Regions from separate parts of the Synechococcus sp. Cu2B8-bc1011 genome, predicted to be linked through region 3. Evidence: predicted binding sites of a transcription regulator. Region 3 holds the regulator's gene; each other region holds the start of a gene.

What was found. The regulator NtcA, encoded in region 3, controls nitrogen genes in cyanobacteria. The targets are predictions, from matches to a motif close to GTANCNNNNGNTAC.
Region 1: SIC18_RS11510 (DUF4278 domain-containing protein) is a predicted target of NtcA. The motif match lies at 5,015-5,028, and genes of this name have one in related genera.
Region 2: urtA (urea ABC transporter substrate-binding protein) is a predicted target of NtcA. The motif match lies at 1,797-1,810, and genes of this name have one in related genera.

The regions. Positions count from the first base shown of each region.
Region 1 covers NZ_CP138915.1:2,202,609-2,209,918, reverse strand. The annotation lists gene SIC18_RS11540 (hypothetical protein) at 1-155, shown strand, start outside; gene SIC18_RS11535 (phytoene desaturase family protein) at 166-1,698, shown strand; gene SIC18_RS11530 (class I SAM-dependent methyltransferase) at 1,947-2,603, opposite strand; gene SIC18_RS11525 (TIGR02450 family Trp-rich protein) at 2,648-2,908, opposite strand; gene SIC18_RS11520 (hypothetical protein) at 3,325-3,852, opposite strand; gene SIC18_RS11515 (hypothetical protein) at 4,356-4,949, shown strand; gene SIC18_RS11510 (DUF4278 domain-containing protein) at 5,113-5,289, shown strand; gene SIC18_RS11505 (hypothetical protein) at 5,397-5,663, opposite strand; gene SIC18_RS11500 (SDR family oxidoreductase) at 5,769-6,452, shown strand; gene SIC18_RS11495 (NAD-dependent succinate-semialdehyde dehydrogenase) at 6,516-7,310, opposite strand, start outside.
Region 2 covers NZ_CP138915.1:489,556-496,865, forward strand. The annotation lists gene SIC18_RS02570 (ABC transporter permease subunit) at 1-337, opposite strand, end outside; gene urtA (urea ABC transporter substrate-binding protein) at 427-1,722, opposite strand; gene ureG (urease accessory protein UreG) at 1,840-2,442, opposite strand; gene SIC18_RS02585 (urease accessory protein UreF) at 2,442-3,110, opposite strand; gene ureE (urease accessory protein UreE) at 3,107-3,574, opposite strand; gene SIC18_RS02595 (urease accessory protein UreD) at 3,684-4,574, shown strand; gene SIC18_RS02600 (urease subunit gamma) at 4,638-4,940, shown strand; gene SIC18_RS02605 (urease subunit beta) at 4,952-5,272, shown strand; gene ureC (urease subunit alpha) at 5,276-6,985, shown strand; gene SIC18_RS02615 (type 1 glutamine amidotransferase) at 6,982-7,310, shown strand, end outside.
Region 3 covers NZ_CP138915.1:864,334-871,643, forward strand. The annotation lists gene pth (aminoacyl-tRNA hydrolase) at 1-164, shown strand, start outside; gene SIC18_RS04390 (DUF3146 family protein) at 164-421, shown strand; gene SIC18_RS04395 (resolvase) at 399-851, opposite strand; gene SIC18_RS04400 (DUF3084 domain-containing protein) at 848-1,978, opposite strand; gene ntcA (global nitrogen regulator NtcA) at 2,030-2,764, opposite strand; gene rph (ribonuclease PH) at 2,856-3,581, opposite strand; gene SIC18_RS04415 (cob(I)yrinic acid a,c-diamide adenosyltransferase) at 3,716-4,324, shown strand; gene dcd (dCTP deaminase) at 4,324-4,917, shown strand; gene thyX (FAD-dependent thymidylate synthase) at 5,009-5,734, opposite strand; gene SIC18_RS04430 (thioredoxin domain-containing protein) at 5,769-6,314, opposite strand; gene SIC18_RS04435 (hypothetical protein) at 6,445-6,942, shown strand; gene SIC18_RS04440 (transglycosylase SLT domain-containing protein) at 6,916-7,310, opposite strand, start outside.

The DNA of each region.
Region 1 (7,310 bases), 1.3 Mb from region 3:
GCGTTCGACGCCATAGCGACAGCTGGTTTTGGCCTGGGGAGGATTGTTCTGGCATGGACCTTGGTGCTTTGAACCATTTCAACCGATCTTTTGATTGGGAGGTGTTGTTCGCGATCACAGCTGTGACTGGCTATGACCCGAGTTCGGATCTCTGATTGGTGATTGATGCCAAAAAGTGCTGAGGTGATCGTGATTGGAAGCGGGATCGGCGGCTTGTGCTGTGCCGGTCTCACTGCCCGGGCTGGAAAGGATGTTTTGGTTCTAGAAGCCCATAGCCAGCCAGGCGGCGCTGCTCATGGCTTTGAAAGACAGGGCTATCACTTCGAATCTGGCCCATCCCTTTGGAGTGGATTGTCACGTTGGCCAAGCAGTAATCCCCTTGCTCAAATTCTGCGTGCGTTGGATCAGCCACTGGATGTCTTGACCTACAAGGATTGGGATGTCTTGTTTCCAGAAGGACATCTCCGTGTTGGTGTTGGAGGAAATGGCTTCGAACGCGTGGTGGAAAGGCTGCGTGGACCTGGGGCTGTGGCTGAGTGGCAGCGTTTCACCGCCGTGTTGCAGCCGATTGCAGCAGCAGCAGATGCCTTGCCATTGCTGGCGTTACCGGCATCTGTGGATGGAATTGGTTCTCTGTTGAGCCGTAGTGGACGACTGGTTCAGCATTTGCCAGCCATCCGCCATCTCAGTGGTGCGTTCGGGCCTCTAGTTGATCGTCATCTCCAGGACCCATTTCTTCGCCACTGGGTTGATTTGCTCTGTTTTTTGATCAGCGGTATGCCGATGGCTGACACCAACGCAGCCGCGATGGCCACTTTGTTTGGTGAATGGTTTGACCCTGAATCGTGTCTTGATTTTCCGCGCGGAGGCAGTGCGGCCGTCGTGAACGCACTCGTGCGCGGCATGGAGTCATACGGAGGCCGCTTGCGGCTTGGTGCAACAGTGACCCGGCTGCTTCTCGACGGTGATCGTGTCATCGGCGTCGAGCTCAGCAATGGTGAGACGCTTCACGCCGATGTTGTGGTGAGCAACGCGGATGCCTGGGGTACGGCGGCTTTGTTGCCTGAGATGGCTGCAAAGGCTTGGCGTCAGGAACGGCTGTCATCTCCTGGTTGTCATTCTTTTTTGCATCTTCATCTCGGATTTGATGCGAACGGTCTTGAGAATCTGCCGATCCATACCGTTTGGGTTGGTGACTGGGAACGGGGCATTGATTCTGAGCGCAATGCCGTGGTGGTGTCGATTCCAACTGTGCTCGATCCAACGATGGCGCCTGAGGGCCATCACGTGCTTCATGCCTATACCCCGGCCAATGAACCCTGGTCAATGTGGGCTGGTCTTCAGAGGGGAACGCCGGCTTATCAGGAGAAACGTGGACAACGCTGTCAGGTGTTTTGGGATGTGTTGGAGCAACGGATTCCCGATCTCCGCGGTCGTTGCAAAGTGGTGATGGAGGGAACTCCTCTTACCCACCGTCATTACCTATCCACGCATCAAGGCAGCTATGGCCCTGCGTTGTCGGCATCGAAAGGGCTGTTCCCTGGGGTGACCACTCCTCTTGAGGGGTTTTTGCAGTGTGGTGCGAGTTGTTTCCCAGGGATTGGTATTCCACCCGTGGCTGCAAGTGGTGCGATGGCAGCCCACGCCATTACCGGTCGCAGGGCCCAGCGGGACTTGCTTCGCGCGCTCGACCTGTAAGCGCAGGTTCTGATTGACAATTCAAAACTCTCAGCTTCTCAGCAATGAAAAATGACTTGAAAGAGAGGAGAATTTGATGTGTTATTTGTAAGGTTTAAATCAGAATCAAATTTAAATAATGAGCTTGATTTTGTTGATTGTTGAGCCAATCTCTACGGGTTTGTGTTGATGTGATTTCGTTTTGAGCTGGGGCTGGAAGGCTGAGCTTCCTCTCAAGATTTTTGATTGTCTTGTGGATCATGTCTTGATCATGAGTCGATGCTTTTGCGCGCGACAACTGCGAAAAATGGGTCGCCTTTGCCTCCTACCAGTCCCATCAACCCAGAGGCTTTTGTTTCTTCCGCAAACACCCGTACGTCAGACCATCCATTGGCTTGCAGCACCGTGCCGACGTAGTCGAGATGCTGCGTGTCGTCGTTATCGGTCCAAACCTGCGGAGCCTTCGTGAAAAACATCCGATTCGAAAATGCAACGATGGCTGTGCCATTGGGTCTCGTGACCCGGAGCATCTCCGACGCGACATTTTCTGGTTGTGTCCAGTATTGCCAAGCAGCAACAGCAAGACAGGCGTCAACGGATGCATCCTTTAAAGGGATTGTGGGATCCAGGTTCATGTCTTGGACGTAGTGACTGTCGAGCCTTGTGTTGGCTGCGAGTTCCGCTTCATTCATGCCATGGCCAATCACTCGCTCGTAATGGATCTCTTCTGGCAGGTGACTCACCCAAGACGAACCCAGGTCAAGGACAACAGCTCCAGACGGAATATGTTCTTTGTAAAAGCCCGTTAGACGTGTCCTGAAGCTTTCGTCTAAGTGCTGGACGAAGCGTGGTTCTGAATAAAAGATTCGATCAGGCTCGCGGTCGAGCTTGTATCGCTGATCCTCAGTAAGAATTTGAACTGCCATACCTTTATTTTGGCGCGTTTGTTGGCTGCCCTGCGAGTCAGACCTCACTCCTCTGGTGGCAGCTGTTGCCAACCGCTGGTCCAAATCTCTTGGTTTCGGAGTTCGTTCCAGTTGATGCGCAGTCGCACGTTTGAATCAAGAACTGCTTCTAGTTCCACCCATCGTGAATGCCCTTTCCCGCCCTGAAGGATGAGGCGAAAATGTCGGTAGCCCTCCTGGGGTAAAACGCTTGTCCAACATTTAGCAACGGTCCAGCTCATGGTTATGGTGTGGAGATCTTCTTTGAAACGTTGGGACTCTGGCATGTTATTCGTTGTATTTCAGTGGTGTTATTATTGAAACTGCTTGGATTCGCTTTAGCGTAAAGTGTTGGATTTACTGCGAAGGTGATTGGTCTTGTGATGCTTGTCAGGCCACAAGGCTATGAGCATTCTGCTTGTATTTAGAATCAGCTCAATTGAGTGAATTTAGTCTTCGACAATTTAATGCAGAAGGAGCTGCTCGAATGATTGTATTTTATGAATTTATTTTGAACAGATTGGTTAGAAAGTTTGGCTTCTCGTCTTATCGGTTTTGAAGCTTTTGTATTTGCCGGAATTGTTTTCACTATGATTTCGATCTGTCTTGGCCATGGGCTTTGTTAAGGCTTTTTTTATTCGTTTCTGTTGATCCATCTTGGGTCTTTGGCTAATGGTTGTTGTGATGTATTGTCTTGCTCTGTTTAATTCTGAACAGTTAACGTATTGATCCCGGTGGCTTTTACCCATGCAGCAACGGCTTCTAGGTTGTTGCGATTAGGAATGCAAAGACATCCACTTCCTGGATTGCAATGGTGTATGCCGAGTCCACTTCGGTCTGTTTTGAATTGTGGCTGCAAATTCAACCAGATGTCTGTTCCCCATGGCTCTGGCTGCCCCAGCAAATAGTCTCCGATTGGCAGAGCTGCTCCATTTCCTGGGCTCCAACGCCGGTCGGCGGTGGGATTGGTGTTGTATCCGCTGATGGCAGGCCATAGGGCAAGGCGTTTGCTCCCTTTAAATAATTCGACCACCCATTGGCTGTTGCTCATTGTGTCGGTGCTGCGAAGACGCCTGGCTTTGAGTGAAAAATCGTCGTGATTTCCCTGAAGGAGGTCAGCATTTGGACCGGTTTGGCCAGGATCAATTATTTTTGACTGTTGTGCATGGCGTTGTTTGATGTTGTCTGCGCTATTGGACTGCCTTGCAGAATTTCCCGGCTCACAGCTCATGATCAATAGCAAAGGTGCTGCCAAAAACAGTCTTTGAATGATGCGAAGCATTGCTTGAAAATGCATGGATTTTCTGTTGGTTTCTCTGCGCTTTGGTATGAAAATAATCGTGTTTTGCCAAGGTTTTAAGTTTTGTTGGTCAGTTGATTTAGCCTTCTAGGCTTAAATTAATCATACCTTGTCTTTTTAGGCTATTGGGATTCAGCCTTTTGTGCATCGGTTGTTTTGCTCTGAGTGATTTCTCTTCCTGCATTAGCTGTTTTGGCTCGTCATATTGAATGCTCTCTTGCTATCGAAAGGCTTTCTGTTGATGCCCATTTTGGCCATGAACCAGAGGTCTTGCTACCAATGAGTGGTGATCTTTTTTGACTGATATGAAGCGTTTGGTTTGTTTTGGTGTCGCTGTATCTGGGGTGGCTACTATTTCATCACTACAATTATTGTTGGGGCCTGAAAGAGTCTCTGCGAAGACCATCGCTCGTGCTCAAGGCGTGTGCCGATTGATGAGTGGTGGTATTGCCACATTTCAGGGTCATTGCGTCAGTCAACAAAAGGTGAATGCTGGCACCACCGTGTTGGTGATCAAGCTTGATAATGGCGCCGTCTATCGCTTTCGCGGACCTTCCAAGGAGGCGCTGCAAATTGAAACGTCTTCTGGATTACACAACGCGCAATTTCGTGATCGCCGAAACAGTAGTGTTTTTTCATGGAACGATGGAGGTCAAGCGCAGCGTCTTGCTGTTCGTTTAGAAACTGCGCACGATCCGAGTCCTAGCTATGACAATTCTTCCTCGACGAGTACGGGGGCTGCAATCGGAGCGTTTGCAGGAGCTTTGATCGGTAGTTTGATTCAAGGTCACTCTGGCCATGGCGGTGGAAATCAGCGCCAGCATGCAGAGTCCACATGTCTTCGCGCGGTCTCGAATCAGGTTGGGCGAAGGCGTGATTCGCTTCAGATCGTTGGGACTGAACCCTATAAGGGGGGCTTTGCGGTTCGCGTCAATGTTCCTCGTGCCAAGGCCCCCTGGCTTTGCCGTGTGAATGGAGAAGGTCATGTGGTGCAAATTCAGCACACCCATCCCAATGGTTTCCTTTGATCCTGATTTGTGTCTTTGTATCGAGGTGAACGCCGATTCTCTTGACCGATCACTATGTTTGTGCAGTAGCAACCGCTACCCATTGCATCGTTCACCTCGTTTTTGCGAGGCGCAGATCGGCCCAAGCCAAGGAACGGGGACTTGGGTTTTCTCGGAGAACATCATGACTACCCTTCACTACAGAGGTCAGGCCTACGAAACCCGTAAGCCCTCGAACGTTAAAGCTTGCGTTGAATTGACTTACCGCCATGAGCACTACAACACGTGCCGTGAACTTGTCAGGGCTGAAATGCAAGAACATCCCTCATTGACCTATCGAGGCGTTGTTTACTCCAAATAAGTTACGCTCGATTGATTTGAGTGTCTAATTTCTTTGATTCTTTTGCCGATAGCCTTTGGTTATCGGTTTTTTTTTGTTCACTTTGAGTACGATCGAGTGATCATTGATTAGTTGTCCCAGATGCTTTTGCAGTTGGCTTTTTTGTATTGTTCTTTAGCTGCTCTGTAGTTTTTTGTTTGTTCGGAGAGATCATTGCTTGCTTGCTTGATCAGAGCTTCGTCTTTTTTGCTCGAGATGACATATCGATTGATGCTCATTTTTGCTCCCAAATTATTCATGACCCGTGTCAGTAGCTCACACTCTGTCATCGCTTGGCTTTGCTGTGGATGAATGCTGGAAATCAATAGCAAGGCAATGGTTGTTAAGGATTTCATTGGCTGATCAGTTTCCCTCCTGAATGATGCATTTTTGATCACAACTCATCTTAGTTCTCGTTTACGGTTAACCCATGGATTCTGGGGTTCTACCAGGAGATTTGAATGAGTAACAGGACGATTGCGATTACCGGGGCCTCTGGAAAAACAGGATCTCGTGTTGCTGAAGAGTTGATGGCTTCTGGAGATCGTCCGCGTTTGTTGGTCCGGTCTTCTTCTGTGATTCCCGACACCCTCATGAATGCTGAGCAAGTTCGACTCAGCTTGCAAGATCCAACTGCTTTGGATTCAGCCTTAAAAGGGGTTGATGCCTTAGTGATTGCAACGGGTGCGAGGCCTTCGATTGACTTGTTAGGTCCGATGCGGGTTGACGCATTGGGCGTGCGTTCTCAGGTGGAAAGCTGTCTGAGAGTTGGTGTATCCAGGGTTATTCTCGTGAGTTCTCTTTGTGCAGGACGCTGGCGTCACCCCCTGAACTTGTTTGGTTTGATTCTTGTTTGGAAACGAATTGGAGAGAAAGCTCTTGAGAATAGCGGCCTTGATTGGACCGTCATTAGGCCGGGTGGTCTTAGTGAAAGAGAGGAAGCACTTAACGTAGAGGGTGTGTACTGGTCAGGTCCCGATCAGCAGGAAAATGATTCCATCCCAAGACGTCTGGTCGCTCGTTGTTGCTTGGAGGCATTGAATACTCCGGCCTCGATCGGAAGGATTCTTGAAGTAACAAGCGATGCATCTCGACCAATCATCTCTCTTTCCGAAGCGTTATTGAGTATTGATTCCACGAGATGATGCGTCGCTACTCATCTTTTCAATCGCTCTTAATTGTTTCAGTCGCTTGCGTGGCAATCAAGCTCAAACAATACTTTTGCTGTTGATAAATTCATGGATGCCAAGCTTGCCTAGCTCTCTTCCATAACCACTGTCTTTGATCCCGCCAAAGGGAACCCGAGGATCACTTCGTACAAAATCATTGATAGCGACGCATCCTGCCTCAATCTCTTCGATGGCGATCCGCTGGGCATTGGCGGTGTTCGCAGAAAAAATAGCAGCCCCCAACCCAAAGCGCGTTTCTGAGGCCAGTTCAACCGCATGCTCGTCATGGTCTGCACGCACAAGGCTCAGCACAGGGCCGAAAATTTCATCGTCAAATGCAGGCATTCCAGGTTTGACGTTTTCAAGGATGGTGATGGGATACCACCAGCCTTGTTGTTCTGGGACAACGCCACCTTTGAGAAGTTTTGCCCCCTGTTCAATACTTTTTTCAACCTGCTGATGAACTTGTTGCCGTAGATCTAATCGTGCCAATGGTCCAATATTGAATGCAGGATTCATGGGGTCCCCCAAGACATAGGAGTGCAATTTTTCTTGCAGAAGTTTCAAGAATTGATCGTAAATATCATTGACAATAATTAATCGTTTTGCTGCAATACAAACTTGTCCGGAGCAAAGCATCCGACTTGCTGCGCAACGCTCTGCTGCTAAATCAAGATCTGCATCGTGAAGGACTAGGTAGGGGTCTTGTCCACCTAGTTCTAAAACACATTTTTTTAGATTGGCACCTGCAATCGATGCCACAGCTCGACCGGCTTCTTCGCTCCCTGTCAGGGTGACAGCGCGCACGTTTGGATGGGAAATCACCAGTTCTGC
Region 2 (7,310 bases), 370 kb from region 3:
TCAAACTGACTCCCCACGTGGCCAGCAAAGTCTCAAGTGGGTTGCCATACAAACGTCGTATGACTGTGCGCTCAAGCAAAATCCCAATCACACCGCTTACAGCAAAGGCGCATGGAATAGCAACCAGCACGTAGGCGTTGTAAACCGGCGCAAGAAAGGGAAGTTTGAAAATGAGCTGTACCACATACGTGGTGTAGGCACCAAGCATGATTAATTCGCCATGAGCGAGATTGATCACACCCATCAAGCCAAACACAATTGCCAGTCCAAGGGCAGCCATTAGCAATACAGAGCCAATGGCCACACCGTTAAACAGGCTTTCGAAAAGCAGTTCCACGGGGGGTCTAGTAAGCGAAACAAATAAAAAGAGGAGCCCCCAAGGGGCCCCTCCAACAGCTACCCATTAATGGATGGGGCTATTCGTGATCAGAGCTTGTACTTCTCTCCCTTGCTGGGGTCAGACCAATCGCAAGCAAAGCCCTTCGACGTGGGCTCAAACTGGTTCCATGTCTGAGGATCAATTGGATAATCAGACTCTTCTACAATCTTAAATTGACCGTCTGAAGTGATCTCACCAATCCGAACGATTTGAGAGATGTGGTGATTCGGACGAACCTCAATTGGGCCTTGAGGAGCATCGAATTTGATGCCAATCAGAGCCTCACGTACTTTGTCATCATCGAAAGTACCTGCTTTCTCAACTGCCTTTTTCCATAGATAGACCATGTTGTACGCAGACTCTTGAGGGTCAGCAACTACTCGGTCATCTCCATACTTGGCCTTAAAGTCGGCAGCAAACTTCTTAGAGGCCGGTGTATCAATGGACATCATGTAGTTCCAGGCTCCATAGTGACCCTCAAGAAACTCTGGCCCAATCGTGCTGATTTCCTCCTCAGCAATTGAGTAGCTCATAACATAATAGCCATTCTCAGGGGTAATCCCTGCATCCTGGATCTGCTTGAAGAAGGCAACATTTTGGTCGCCATTCAAGGTGTTGATAATGACCCCACCATCAGGAAGAGCAGCCTTGATCTTGGCAATGATCGGGGCGACCTCGGTGTTACCAAGAGGCAAGTAGTCTTCACCAACGACTTCTCCACCAAGAGACTTCACTTGCTCTTTGGTGATGGTGTTGGACGTACGAGGGAATACGTAGTCGGAACCCACTAAATAGAAAGGCTTTCCGGCAGCAGGCGACTTCTCGAACATGTAGCTGGTCGCCGGCTCAGACTGCTGATTAGGAGTAGCGCCGGTGTAAAAAATATTTTTCGAGCACTCCTGCCCTTCGTACTGAATCGGGTAGTAGAGGAAAGCTTCCTTAGACTCGTAAACCGGAAGCATGGCCTTACGACTGGCAGAAGTCCAGCCTCCAAAAACTACAGGAACTTTGTCCTGGTCGATGAGTTTTTTGGACTTCTCCGCGAAAGTTGGCCAATCAGAGGCACCATCTTCAACGATATATTCGATTTTGTACTTCTTGCCGTCTACCTCAACACCGCCAGCTGCATTGATTTCATCAATGGCCATCTTTTCCGTATCCACCAAAGTGGACTCGGAGATCGCCATCGTTCCCGTCAGGGAATGCAGGATGCCAACAGTGACGCTGTCGTCATACTCAACGCTGGAGGCCTTCTCATCGCCACCGCCGCAAGCAGTGACGGCCAGACCCAGCGACGCTGCGGCCATGCCGGCAAATAGACGCTTGGACAATGATGAGCTCATGAGTTCCAAAAACAAGTGAAACGACGCTTCAACGCCGGGGTCCGAAAGGTACAGATCAAGTGAAAGAAATTCCTGTATCAATTAGAACCATTTAGAAATTTCGAGGCCAAATACGCATCAATTTGGTATCTGTTGCAACACAAATTCTTCCACGCGATCAAGTCCTTCTTCAGTACGAAGATTGGTAAAGCACCAGGGTCGATTCCTCCGCATCCTTAATGTGTCCTGTTCCATGACTCCGAGGTCAGCACCAACGAAAGAGGCCAGATCGATCTTGTTAATGACTAATAAATCAGACCGTGTAATTCCAGGTCCACCTTTACGAGGAATCTTGTCTCCAGCCGCTACATCAATCACGTAGATACAAAGATCGACAAGTTCAGGACTAAAACTGGCCGCAAGATTGTCTCCACCGCTTTCAACCATCACCAGATCAAGTCCAGGAAATTGATGCTCCAGTTCACTCACAGCAGCTCGATTGATGGAGCAGTCTTCTCGTATCGCCGTATGAGGGCACCCCCCGGTTTCAACCCCACGGATACGCTCAGGCTCCAATGCACCTGAGCGCGTGAGGAATTGAGCATCCTCTTGCGTGTAGATGTCATTGGTCACAACTGCTAATTGCAGGCGATCGCGCAATCTCCTGCAAAGCGCTTCCACGAGCGCTGTCTTGCCTGAGCCCACCGGACCGGCGACTCCAAGCCTGAGTTTGCTGCTCATCAGCTCCGGAACAAACGTGAATACAACTCAGCATGAGCCAACTGGGCGAGCCCTGCACCAACACCACCACACCAAAGCGTGTGCGGATCTTGATCCTTTAAAACACTCGCCTGATCACGAATCATCGGCAACAGTCGCTGCTGAATCCGTTGAGCCGTGGTGGGACCCAGCGGCACCAAGCGGACCGCCGCACTGAGCTGATTTGCAACCCAGCCATAGAGATAACCCTCAACCATCTCCAGCTCAGAAATCTTCCACGACAGGGCAGCCCAAGCCCAGGCCGCAGGCCACGCCAAAACCAATGGCTGAGGCAATGGATGTCCAAGATCAGCCATCAACTTCAGCAAAGAACCACCCATCTGTCCTTGCTGAGCACGCATCTCAGCCGACTCCCTCAAAGCCAGCAACCACCCATCGAGACTGATCAAGTCACTGGGCATTTCTAACCTTTTTTCCTCCCAGCTTTGAAGCTGAACACGCAACGGGGTTAGCGCCGCAGCCTCCAACCTCAATGCACCCCTCTGAAGCTCAGCTTCAATCCACTGTTGAAGATCGAATTCGTTGATCAAAGAACCATCCTGGATCAAGACTTCAAGACCTTCGGAATAACTAAAAGCACCAACAGGCAAAGCAGGGCTTACCAACTGCAATAACGCAAGCGATGTCATGCGTGCTGATGGGCGATATAAGCACCGCCTTCCGGCATGAATGAACGACAACACCGTGTCAGCTTCAATCCACGACCCTTAAGCATGGTTTCGAGTACGGAGTCATTCAGTAACAACAGCTCATTCTCATGCAACTCAAGTGCCACATGGCGATTCCCTAGGTGATAGGCAGCCTCCAGCAATGCCAGCGGCGTTGCTGCTTCCACCCGCAACAACTCCTCAAGAGCAGCGGTTACCAAAACATGCACCTGCTCATGCGCATCGGTGAGGCGATCACCAGGCATCAAGGCTCGCTCGCGCGGCAGCTGCAACAACACGTCTCGACCACAAGCAGTTCGACGACGTCCACGCAGCACCGTGCGCTGATCCGCGCTCAACGGCAACTCCATCACAGCGAGGGAGCCGTTCGGCCACGGCTCTTCAGACAAGAGGCGATGGTCCAACACGGTCAAGCCAACATCCAAGGGTTCAGACAACCAACGAGATCACGCCACAAAGACTGCCCAAACAGCACGCCATCATTTGGTAGTCCTTGTTACAGAGCTGAGGAGAGTTGGCGTCGAGCGTGCGTTGATGCAACGACTTGATCCATGGCACGGCACCTGCAACCTGCAGTTTGTTGCGGGCAGCAGTGGCAGTCAATTTCAAGGGGGCTGCACCGCCCCCTTGAAATTAATGCGGGCCGAACGGGGCGAGAACGGGCGTTGCGAGCTGCCACTGCTTCATACCGCTGGTGGCCTTGTGGGGGGAGACCAATTGAGCATCAACCTCGGCTTAAGACCAAACAGTCGCTGCTTACTCACAAGCGTGGCCGCGCAAAAGATCTATGGATCCATAGGTCGAAGCCAGCTCCATCCGCTGGGAACTTGGGCCCGCCAACAGGTCTCGGCAGAGCTTGATGCGGATAGTGATTTGGAATGGCTTCCGCAAGAACTTGTGCTCTATGCCGATGCTTTGTTTGAACAAAACCTCAGCGTCACATTGCCCATGGATGGATCCTTTCTCAGCGCTGAAATTGTGCGTCTCGGACGCACTGCCGCAAACGAAACATTGGGACAGGGATGCTGGAGATCAGACGTTCAAATCCAACGCCAAACGTCTGAGGGAAGGCGTTGGGAACTTGTTGACAGACTCGAAATCAGCGACGACGCGCTGAAGGGGTTCCATGGACTCAATCAACAACCTGTCTTCGGCACCTTGGTTTGGGCTGCACCCTTCCCTCTCCAAACAACCAAGATCAACAACCTCCTCGATGACATTCGCCAAGATCGAAAGGCTCTCGAAGGACAGATGCATTGCGGCGCACTCCCTCAGGGACTGATCGCCCGATACAGCGGCTTCTCCAGTCGAGATGCCCGTTTCTGGTTCAGCAGGATTTGGGCTCGCACCCGTCAAGCGCGAAACCTGGCATCGCCAAAGATTCCCAGGGTCTGGCCTTTACAAGAAAATCCATTGAGGCCATAAGGGTTCACATTGAACATTCCGCTGCCCAAGAGCGATAGAAACTAAGAGGAGTGCAAGGTCACCATGCACCTCAGCCCCCAGGAAAAAGACAAGCTGCTGATCGTCACGGCTGCGCTCTTGGCAGAACGTCGTCTCCAGCGCGGCCTCAAGCTCAACCACCCTGAAGCTGTGGCATGGCTCAGTTTCTTGGTTCTAGAGGGAGCACGCGATGGGAAGAATGTGGCCGACCTTATGCAGGAAGGCAGCACATGGTTAAGCCGCGACCAGGTGATGGAGGGCATTCCAGAGTTGGTCGATGAAGTCCAAATCGAGGCTGTATTTCCCGATGGGACCAAGCTCGTGACCCTGCATGACCCTATTCGCTAAGGCTTCTTCTGATGGCACCCCTGATCCCCGGTGAATTGTTAGCGGAACCCGGCGAACTTGAACTCAACGCCAACAGAGAGGTCACGACCCTCACCGTTGCCAACAGCGGAGACCGCCCCGTGCAGGTGGGATCCCACTTCCATTTCCAAGAAGCCAATGCTGCCTTGATCTTTGACCGTGACGCTGCACGCGGTCAAAGGCTTGACATCCCAGCCGGTACGGCCATTCGCTTCGAGCCAGGTGACAACCGCGACGTGAGTTTGATCCCGTTTTCTGGAGCACGCCGCGTGGTCGGTTTTAACGGAAACATCAACGGACCCCTCGACGCCTGATTCATGCCCTATCGCATCTCCCGCCAGGCCTACGCCGAAACCTATGGGCCAACCACTGGAGACCGCATTCGTTTAGCGGACACCGAACTCATCCTCGAAGTGGAAAAGGACTTCACCACCTACGGCGATGAGGTGAAATTTGGCGGCGGAAAGGTGATTCGCGATGGGATGGGCCAATCCCAAACCTCCCGGGCTGAAGGAGCCGTTGACACCGTGATCACCAATGCCCTCATCCTTGATTGGTGGGGCATCGTCAAGGCCGATATCGGCCTCAAAGATGGCCGCATCGTCGGCATCGGCAAGGCAGGGAACCCCGACATCCAGAGTGACGTCAGCATCGTGATCGGGCCAGGCACGGAGGCCATTGCCGGTGAAGGACACATCCTCACGGCAGGTGGCATTGACACCCACATTCACTTCATCTGCCCCCAACAGATTGAAACAGCTCTGGCCAGCGGGGTGACCACACTAATGGGCGGTGGCACGGGACCCGCCACCGGAACTAATGCAACCACCTGCACCCCAGGTGCATTTCACATCGGCCGAATGCTGCAGGCAGCAGAAGGACTTCCCGTGAACCTGGGCTTTTTCGGCAAAGGAAACGCCAGCACTCCAGAAGCCTTGGAGGAACAAGTACGAGCGGGAGCCTGTGGCCTGAAGCTTCATGAGGATTGGGGCACCACACCTGCCGCGATCGATGCCTGTCTGTCCGTTGCTGACCAGATGGATGTGCAGGTTTGCATCCACACCGACACGCTCAATGAAGCCGGTTTCGTGGAAGACACCATCGCAGCCATCAAGGGACGCACGATTCATACCTTTCATACCGAAGGTGCCGGAGGCGGGCATGCGCCAGACATTATCAAAATCTGCGGAGAAGCGAACGTGCTGCCAAGCAGCACCAACCCAACCAGGCCCTACACCCGCAACACTCTCGAGGAACACCTCGACATGTTGATGGTGTGCCATCACCTTGATCCAAAAATCCCAGAGGACGTGGCCTTTGCAGAATCACGCATCCGCCGCGAAACCATTGCTGCTGAGGACATCCTTCACGACCTCGGCGCCTTCTCGATCATCGCTAGCGACTCCCAAGCAATGGGACGCGTGGGAGAGGTGATCACACGCACCTTCCAAACAGCCCACAAAATGAAGGTTCAACGCGGCGCCTTACCAGAAGACTCAAGCCGAAACGACAACCACCGCCTCAAGCGCTACATCGCCAAAGTGACGATCAACCCAGCAATCGCCCATGGCATCAGCAGTCAGGTGGGTTCCGTGGAAACAGGCAAACTCGCCGACCTCGTGCTTTGGAAACCAGGATTCTTTGGAATACGACCTCAACTCGTTGTCAAAGGCGGGTCAATCGTCTGGGCCCAAATGGGTGATGCCAATGCCTCAATCCCCACGCCTGGTCCAGTCCACGGCAGACCGATGTTTGCTGCCTTCGGCAAAGCGCTTGCACCCAGTTGCCTCACCTTCATGAGCGATGCGGCCATGAACGACAACATCCAAAGCAAACTTGGACTGGAACGCACCTGTATTGCCGTAGAAAACACGCGTGACGTTGGCAAAAGTGCTCTGAAGCTCAACTCTGCACTACCAAGCATGAGCGTGGATCCACAGACCTATGAGGTGTTCGCCGATGGCGAGCTCCTAACCTGCGAACCAGCGGAGGTTTTGCCTCTAGCCCAACGCTATCTGCTGCTTTGACAACACTTGCTCCCACGTTGCTGGTGGTGCAGCACATCGATCGCGAAGGTCCTGATTTAGTCGCAGAGATAGCGCTGGAGCAGGGAATGAGCATTCAGACCATTCGCCCTGATCAGGGAGAGCCACTCCCCGACCCAATCAGTACTCAAAACACAATCGCTCTCTTGCTCGGAGGGCCCATGAGTGTCGAGGACCGACATCAAGATGCGCTGGCATGGATGCAACGGGAATTGGAATGGCTCACTTTTTGGCATCAACAACAAAAACCAGTTCTAGGAATCTGTCTGGGCGCACAACTCCTGGCGGTCGCTGCCGGTGGCTCCGT
Region 3 (7,310 bases):
TGTCGCATGTGCTTGGAAGTTTCAGTCGTGACGAGGAGCCCCTTCTCGACAAGGTTTTGTTAGAAGTCGTCGATGGTTTGGAGAGGATTCAGCGTCAAGGCCTCGACCTTGCAGGAAATCACCTCAATGGGCTACAGCTGGCTTCTGCAATCACTGAGGTGTGATGGCAGCGCTACCTGTTACAACCGCCCATCTGCGGGTTCAACGCCAGAGTTTTGCGGATCAATGTTTGGAAGGAGACGTCCAGGCAGGAGGCTTCAATTGGCAGTTCAGTTGGTTTTTTGATCGCGGTGAGTTGAGTGTGGAACCTTCCCTGGGGCGAGCACTGATTCAAGATGCGCTCCTTCGCTTCCTTGTGAAATCTGACTATGACCTGGAGCCAGGAGGGGATTACACCTTCACCGTGAGGGCCCGTTTCTGAGGGGACCGGGTCCCGGCCATCGCAAAGGCCGTTCTAAGTAATCCTCAAGAATGACGAGCGCGGCGATGGCGTCGAGATCACCAGACGGGATGCGCAGGCCTGAAGGAAGCAAGCGCTTCCAGCCCCGTGCAGGCCACAACTGCCAGTAACGCTCGCGTGCTCGCAGGGTGGTTCCTGTTTCGTCCACGACGTGGACCTTCAGGCTGGTGGGAAGTTGTTGTTGCCAGATCGTGCTGCTGGTGCCGTCACCGATCACCAGATCAGCAATCTGAGCGTTCTCCCCCTGATCGTCTTCCATCCAGGCGCGCAGCTGATCAAGGACCTCAGAGCTTGGTATCACCATGCCTTGCAGAACCGTGTTCGTTGAGATGTCTGCAAGGAGCAAGCCGCATTTGCTTCGGCCAGGATCCAAGGCGACGACGCGTGTCATGGACTGAGTCGCAACTGGATGGCGATGGGATCGGCGGTCTCGCTGCGCCGCAAAGCAACCGCTTCGAGCGAAGCGAGACCGCCATTGCGGTCGACCAGCTCTTGGCCCAGCACATTGATGGCATTCACATCGAACTGCAGCCCCTTGCTGAGAGATCCGCGTCGTTGCACCTCGGCCAATGTGGAGGCAAGGAGAAGATTCAGTCGGTTGCGAACGGCTTCAGGGTTGCGCTCATTGCTCGCGAGGGTGGTGCGGGCCAGGATCTCCCCCTCTCTGGTCACCGTGACATTGGGAAGCACTTCCGGGAAGGCATACACAACGGTTTCACCCAGAAGCACATTGGCTGCTGAACGAATGTTCACAACCCAGGTGCCAGGTTTGCGAATTGTTTGTTCCAAGCGTTTGATGTCGGGTCGCGGAACCAGCAGGATCTGACGCTCTACCGGTTGGCCAGGGAGCGCTTGTTGATAGGCCTGAAGATTGGCATCTCGTAGCAACTGATCGATCACCGTTTTTGCCTGATCGGGGCGTTCTAGCTTCAAGGTCACGGTTGCAAGCGGCTGCCCACTGCTGATGGCGACATTTCCGCGACGCAGGGCGAGGAGAGTGTCTTCCAGTTGATTGAGTTCTTTCTCGCCACTGCGAATTTGAGAGCGCACGGCTGAGAGCTCCTGTTCGGTGCGTTGAATCTCAATATCTTTCGCATCCACGTCTTGGCTCAATCGCTGTCGCTCTGCCTCCAGGGATCGGGTTTGCTCCTGGAGTGGCTTCAGGGTGCGACGCAGTTCTGCCGCGCGCTGTTGGGCGGTTGTGAGCTCTTTGCCAGCTTGTGTCTGAGCGCGTTTGCTTGTTTTGAGGTCGGCGCGACTGCTCCGCAATTTCGCTTCGAGAGCATTCAGTTCGAACAGGCCCACCCTGAGCTGTCGACTGACCAACAACAAGAGTCCGAGTGAAAGGGCACTAATCAGGCTGCCCGTTAACACCGTAATCACCACGGCCGTGCGTTTGGGACGCAGTCCAAGCAAGCTCAGTCGAGCTTTCCCCACGCGAGATCCAAGACGGTCTCCCAGGGTTGAGAGCACGCCTCCAAGCACAAGAAGAGCGAGAAGTAGGAACCAGCCGGTCACAGAGAACGAAGGGTCAGAGTTCGGATAGAAGCTCCATCTTCACCTGCATGGTCAGCTGAATCGCTTGGCGAGAGCGATTGGATCGAGAACAGTGATCTTTTTGCGATCGATATCGACAAGGCTGGACGCCTTGAGATCACCCAAGAGACGAGTGATCGTGACGCGTGTGGAGCCGATGGCCTCGGCGATGGCTTGATGTGAGAGGCGAATATCGATGGTGATGCCCCGTTGACCAGGCACTCCGAAATCTCGACAGAGCACCAGCAGAAAACTCACCAGCCGGGACGACATGTCCCGATGGGTGAGCGTTTCGATCATCGTTTCGGTCTGGAGAATCCTGCTGGACAGACCTTGCAACAACAGCAATCCCACACTGGTGTCAGCTTCGATGGCCTGCCGCACTGATGTGGCGGGTGCCGTGACCATCTCCACTCTGGTGAAAGCGATCGAGTGATAAAAACGATCAGAGCGATGACCTGTCAATAACGACAGAACGCCAAACAAGCTGTTCTCTCGTAACAAGGCAACGGTGATTTCTTCGCCGGATTCGTACACCCTTGAGAGGCGAACGGCACCGCGACGAATGAGGTACACCTTTTCTGCTGGATCGCCGGGGAAAAAGATGGTTTTCCCCCGTTCCACCATTTCGGAATTGGCTCCATCGAGTCCCCGAATGACGTCTTGAAGAGTGCGGTTGGATGGAACCGCGGGGGTCCCGAAGCTCGAGGCCGCCGGGCGAATTGTTGGTGGTGCGTAGCGGCTGAAGCCGCGGCTGACCTCAGCCATGTTCCCAGCGCGTTTTACGAGATGTTATGGATCAGCCCACCCGGCTCCTGTAGCAAGGAACACGAAATGCTGCCTTGTCCTGAAGCGGAGTTCATCTAGCTGAAAGAGCCGCACGTTGATCATCCATGATTTTTTTGAGCCCAGGCTCGGCGAGGTCCAGGAGGGCATTGAGCTGGTGGCGGCTAAAAGGAGCTCCTTCTGCAGTGCCCTGTAGTTCCAGCAATTGTCCCTCTCCGTTCATCACGACATTGAGATCCACGTCGGCATGGCTGTCTTCGCTGTAGTCGAGATCGAGAAGGGGGCGGTCTTGAATCACGCCAACGGAGACAGCTGCCACCTGAGCTTGGACAGGGTTGGTGTTGAGAACACCTTGTTGCACAAGCCGTTCACAGGCTCGTTGTAGCGCGACCCAAGATCCGCTGATCGCCGCGGTACGGGTGCCGGCATCCGCCTGAATCACATCACAATCAATTCTCAACGTGTTCTCGCCGAGAGCTTCCATGTTGATGGCGGCGCGCAGGCTGCGACCAATCAGGCGCTGAATCTCCTGGGTGCGTCCACTTAATTTGAGCAGCTCTCTGTTTTGACGCTCTGGAGTGGATCCAGGAAGGAGTCGGTATTCGGCACTCAGCCATCCCTGGCCTTGATCTTTGCGCCAGCGAGGGACACCTTCCTGATGGCAAACGCTGCAAAGAACAGCGGTCCGTCCGCTGTGAATGATCACTGAGCTCAGGGCAAATCCCATGGGATCCCAGCTGATCGAGAAGGGGCGAAGATCACCCGGCCGACGTCCGTCATTGCGAGAGGTGTCGGTCATAAGTCCACGGTGCGGAGGTGCTTTGAGCCTGCCAGTTGGCTCGGCACACCATGGATGGTGTCAAAACACTTGTGCATTCAACTTTCACCGCTAGATTCATTCACATCCGGATTTGCCGGACTTCGGCGAATGTGATGACCGTCAGCCTCAGCCCTACCCATCATTCTCGTGAGTCGCGGACTGTTGACCACAGGACTCTCGAGCAAGCAGGGCTAAGGGGATTGCCCTCTGTCGAGGTTCGTCCACCCCTGCATTTGGTGGCTCCAGAAGGGCAGCTTGAGGTGCATACCGCCTCCTTTCGGGGGAGCTTTTCTTGTGTGCTGAGCCAAGCGCTGCGGACTGCAGGCCTGGGTAGCCATGTTTTGATCGCCCAGTTTCTCAAGGGTGGAGTGGGTCAAGGCCCCAAGAGCAGCCTCACCCTGTGCGACAGGCTCAGATGGTTGCGGCCTTCCGTGACGGAATGCCTGTCAGATGCTGCTGTGAGCCGCGATGAGGAGGTCAAAGAGGCAGTCCAAGAGGTTTGGCAGATCTGTAAGACCCATCTCTTAGAAGGCACGTTGGACCAACTCGTTCTGGATGAGATTGGATTGGCGATCGAGCTTGGCTATTTGAGCCACGAGGATGTCTTATCGGTGTTGGAGCAAAGGCCTTCAGCGATGGATGTGATCGTGACGGGGCCCGCGATCCCTGCAGAGATGATGGAGATGGCGGATCAAGTGACGGAATTGCGTCGAGGTTTCTAATGCTGAAGAACGATCGCTGGATTACGGATCAGGCTGATGCAGGCATGCTCGAGCCTTTTCAAAATGGATTAGTGCGCCACTTGGATCCGGATCAACGGCAGAGTCCGGTTCTGAGCTTTGGCTGTTCGTCGTACGGCTACGACCTGAGGCTTTCGCCTAAGGAGTTTCTGATCTTTCGCCACGTCCCTGGCACGATCATGAATCCCAAGCGATTCAACCCTGACAATCTTGAATCAACGCCCATTCATCATGATGAGGATGGAGACTATTTCATCCTTCCGGCGCATTCGTATGGCCTCGGTGTTGCCCTCGAAAAGATGCGAGTGCCGCCCAATATCACGGTGATTTGTCTTGGTAAAAGCACCTACGCCCGTTTAGGCATCATTGTGAATACAACTCCAGCGGAGGCTGGCTGGGAGGGACATCTCACCTTGGAATTTAGTAACAGTTCTGGCGCTGACTGTCGCATTTATGCCAGTGAAGGGATCTGTCAGTTGTTGTTTTTTGAAGGTGATCCTTGTGAGACCACCTACAGCGATCGGCAAGGTAAATATCAGCATCAACCCGAGCGCGTCACACTGGCCAAGGTCTGAATCAGACTGAACTCAACGGGTAATCTGGATTGTTTAACTGTTAAGCAATCCACAAGTTATTGTTGTCTTGAATTTGATTTATGAAGGTTGCTCAGGGAGCAAGTCGCGCTTTATGCAATCTTGTTTTTTCGTACCAACTCGCAAATTCTGGGGTCCACGTTTTGAGGTGTGGCCACATCAGGTCGCAGAGCTCGCGGATTTCCTGCTGGGCATCGAGCTTGGCGCGAAGATCCATGAAATGCAGGAAGGCTCTGAGCGTGAAGCTCACCACGAAATGTTGCCTGTAATCAAAGGGGAGGATGCCGCGGGCATGTTCCTCGGCGTAGCCGGCCTGAAGCAATTCCTGATAGCGATCGGCACTGATTTTGCAGTGGTTTAAATCTTTTTTTCGCTCAGCCTCGCTGTAAAGGTATTTCTTGCCCTTGCGGTCGCTGTACTCACCGACGGGGCGCAAATAAAACACCTCTTCGAGATCGAGTTCTCCAAGTGCTGCCCTGCAGATGCGATCGCCTGTGTAGCGCATGGATTGAACATCAAAACTGACGCCCACCCGGTGCGTCCGTGCCTGTTGCATCACGGAATGAGGAAACCAACCCACGTTCAACACAATCTGGGCATGCTCCATGGGTCCGTAATGGCCCCGCTCTCCTGCTAGAAGGCGTTTGACGCAAATTTCGCCGGCTCTGGTCTCATCGGGCCATTGCTCGCGATCGGCGGCCACGAAGCCTTCGCTGTAGTCCTGGTGCATACCCACGTACACGCACTGTTGCGGATTTGGGGTTGCGGCGATCAGGTCAACTCGAAAACGAGAGTCCATGGGTGTCGTCTGCGATGAACTGTTCATGGTTTGTCTAGCTGTGGCTGCGCGGGCCTGGGCTTGAAACCATCTCCGCAGGGGTCACGCTGCTGGTGGAACCAACTCCAGCAAGCTGGGGCAGTGGCTCATTGTTAATCAGTGCAACCGCCAATGATTCCAGCTGGTCTGCTGTTCTCGCCCCAAGCGAGCGGCCGCGCATCACACCGTCAGCTGAAAATAAATTGAGCTGTGGAATCCCCGTGACGTCATACCGGTCGATCAAATCCAACCAGCGTGGGTTGTCAATATTCACCAACACGACATCCAATTGATCGGCGTGCTTCTGTTCCGTTTGAAGCATGGCGGGTGCCATGGCTTGGCAGGCCTCACACCAATCGGCGTAAAACTCCAGCATGGTGGGCCGGGAATTGTTGAGGGCGACCTCAGGATCCAGAGATTGCCTGGCCAGCTGGTCGAGAGGGGCTTCCTGGTTGAGCCCGTTGCGAAGCAGAAATAATCCAGCAGCGAGGACCAGAGCCGTAATCAGCAGCAACCCCTTTTGCAAAGGGGTCAGGGTGGCGGGGGAGGAACTGCCGGTCATGCCGGGAACGTTTGAATGCTTTTACTTTGGCAGGCTGAAGGATGTGTTGTTGCTAGCGTTTAAAAGCCAATTCCGTTGTTGTGATCTGCTTTCTCGCTGATTTCATCAGTCGACCGTTGGCTGCTTGCTGATGTTTCTTCTTCGTTTCCTCCTACTGCCGCTGCGGGCTCCCCTGCTGCTTGTTCTGTTCGGTGTGGCAGTTTTTCTTGGCCATCACTGGTCCATTGAGAGCGAGCATTTGATCGCTCTGCAAAATGTGTCGCCCACCTTGTTCTGGACGGTGGAGGTGTTGCAATCGCTCGTGATTGTGCTCATCTGCACGATGCCGGATCTCCTCCTTCGCCAGCTGTCGTTGCTGATGGCGTCCAGCCGGGTGCTCAGCCTGATCTCCACCCTTCTGCTTGTGATCATGGTGGGCCTCTATCTGCTCAGTCTGAGCTTGCTGTCCGATGTGTTGATCTTGGCGTCTGCCACCTTGCTGGCCCGGCTGGACCTCACCCGGATCAAGGTGGTGCCTCCGCCTCAGGTCATGGCCTTTTGGTTGGCGGCGTTGGTGTTGGTGGGCATCTGGTTGGGTCAGGATCTGCCAAACCCCTTTGCCTCAGCTGTCGCAGCGGTCAGGTTCTGATCCGAGATAGGCCCAGAGATTTCCCAGTACTTTTTTTGTGTACAGGCGTGTTTCTGGATAGGGAATTCTCTCGATCCATAATTCCGGATCGTTCTTCAAAGCGGGTGTGACCCATTGACTGGCGGCTCCAGGCCCTGCGTTGTAGCTCGCAACGGCCAGCACAATGTCTCCTTGCCACTGCTCGAGCAACTGACCGATGTAGCGCGCTCCGAGGGTTGCATTGCGTGTTGGCTCTCGTAATTGATCCTGGCTGAGCGCACCGCCGGCGAGTTCTTCCGCTGTGGCTGGCATCAGCTGCAGCAACCCGACCGCCCCCACGGGTGAGCTAACGCCTGGGGAGAAACGGGATTCTTGCTTGGCGATCGCCA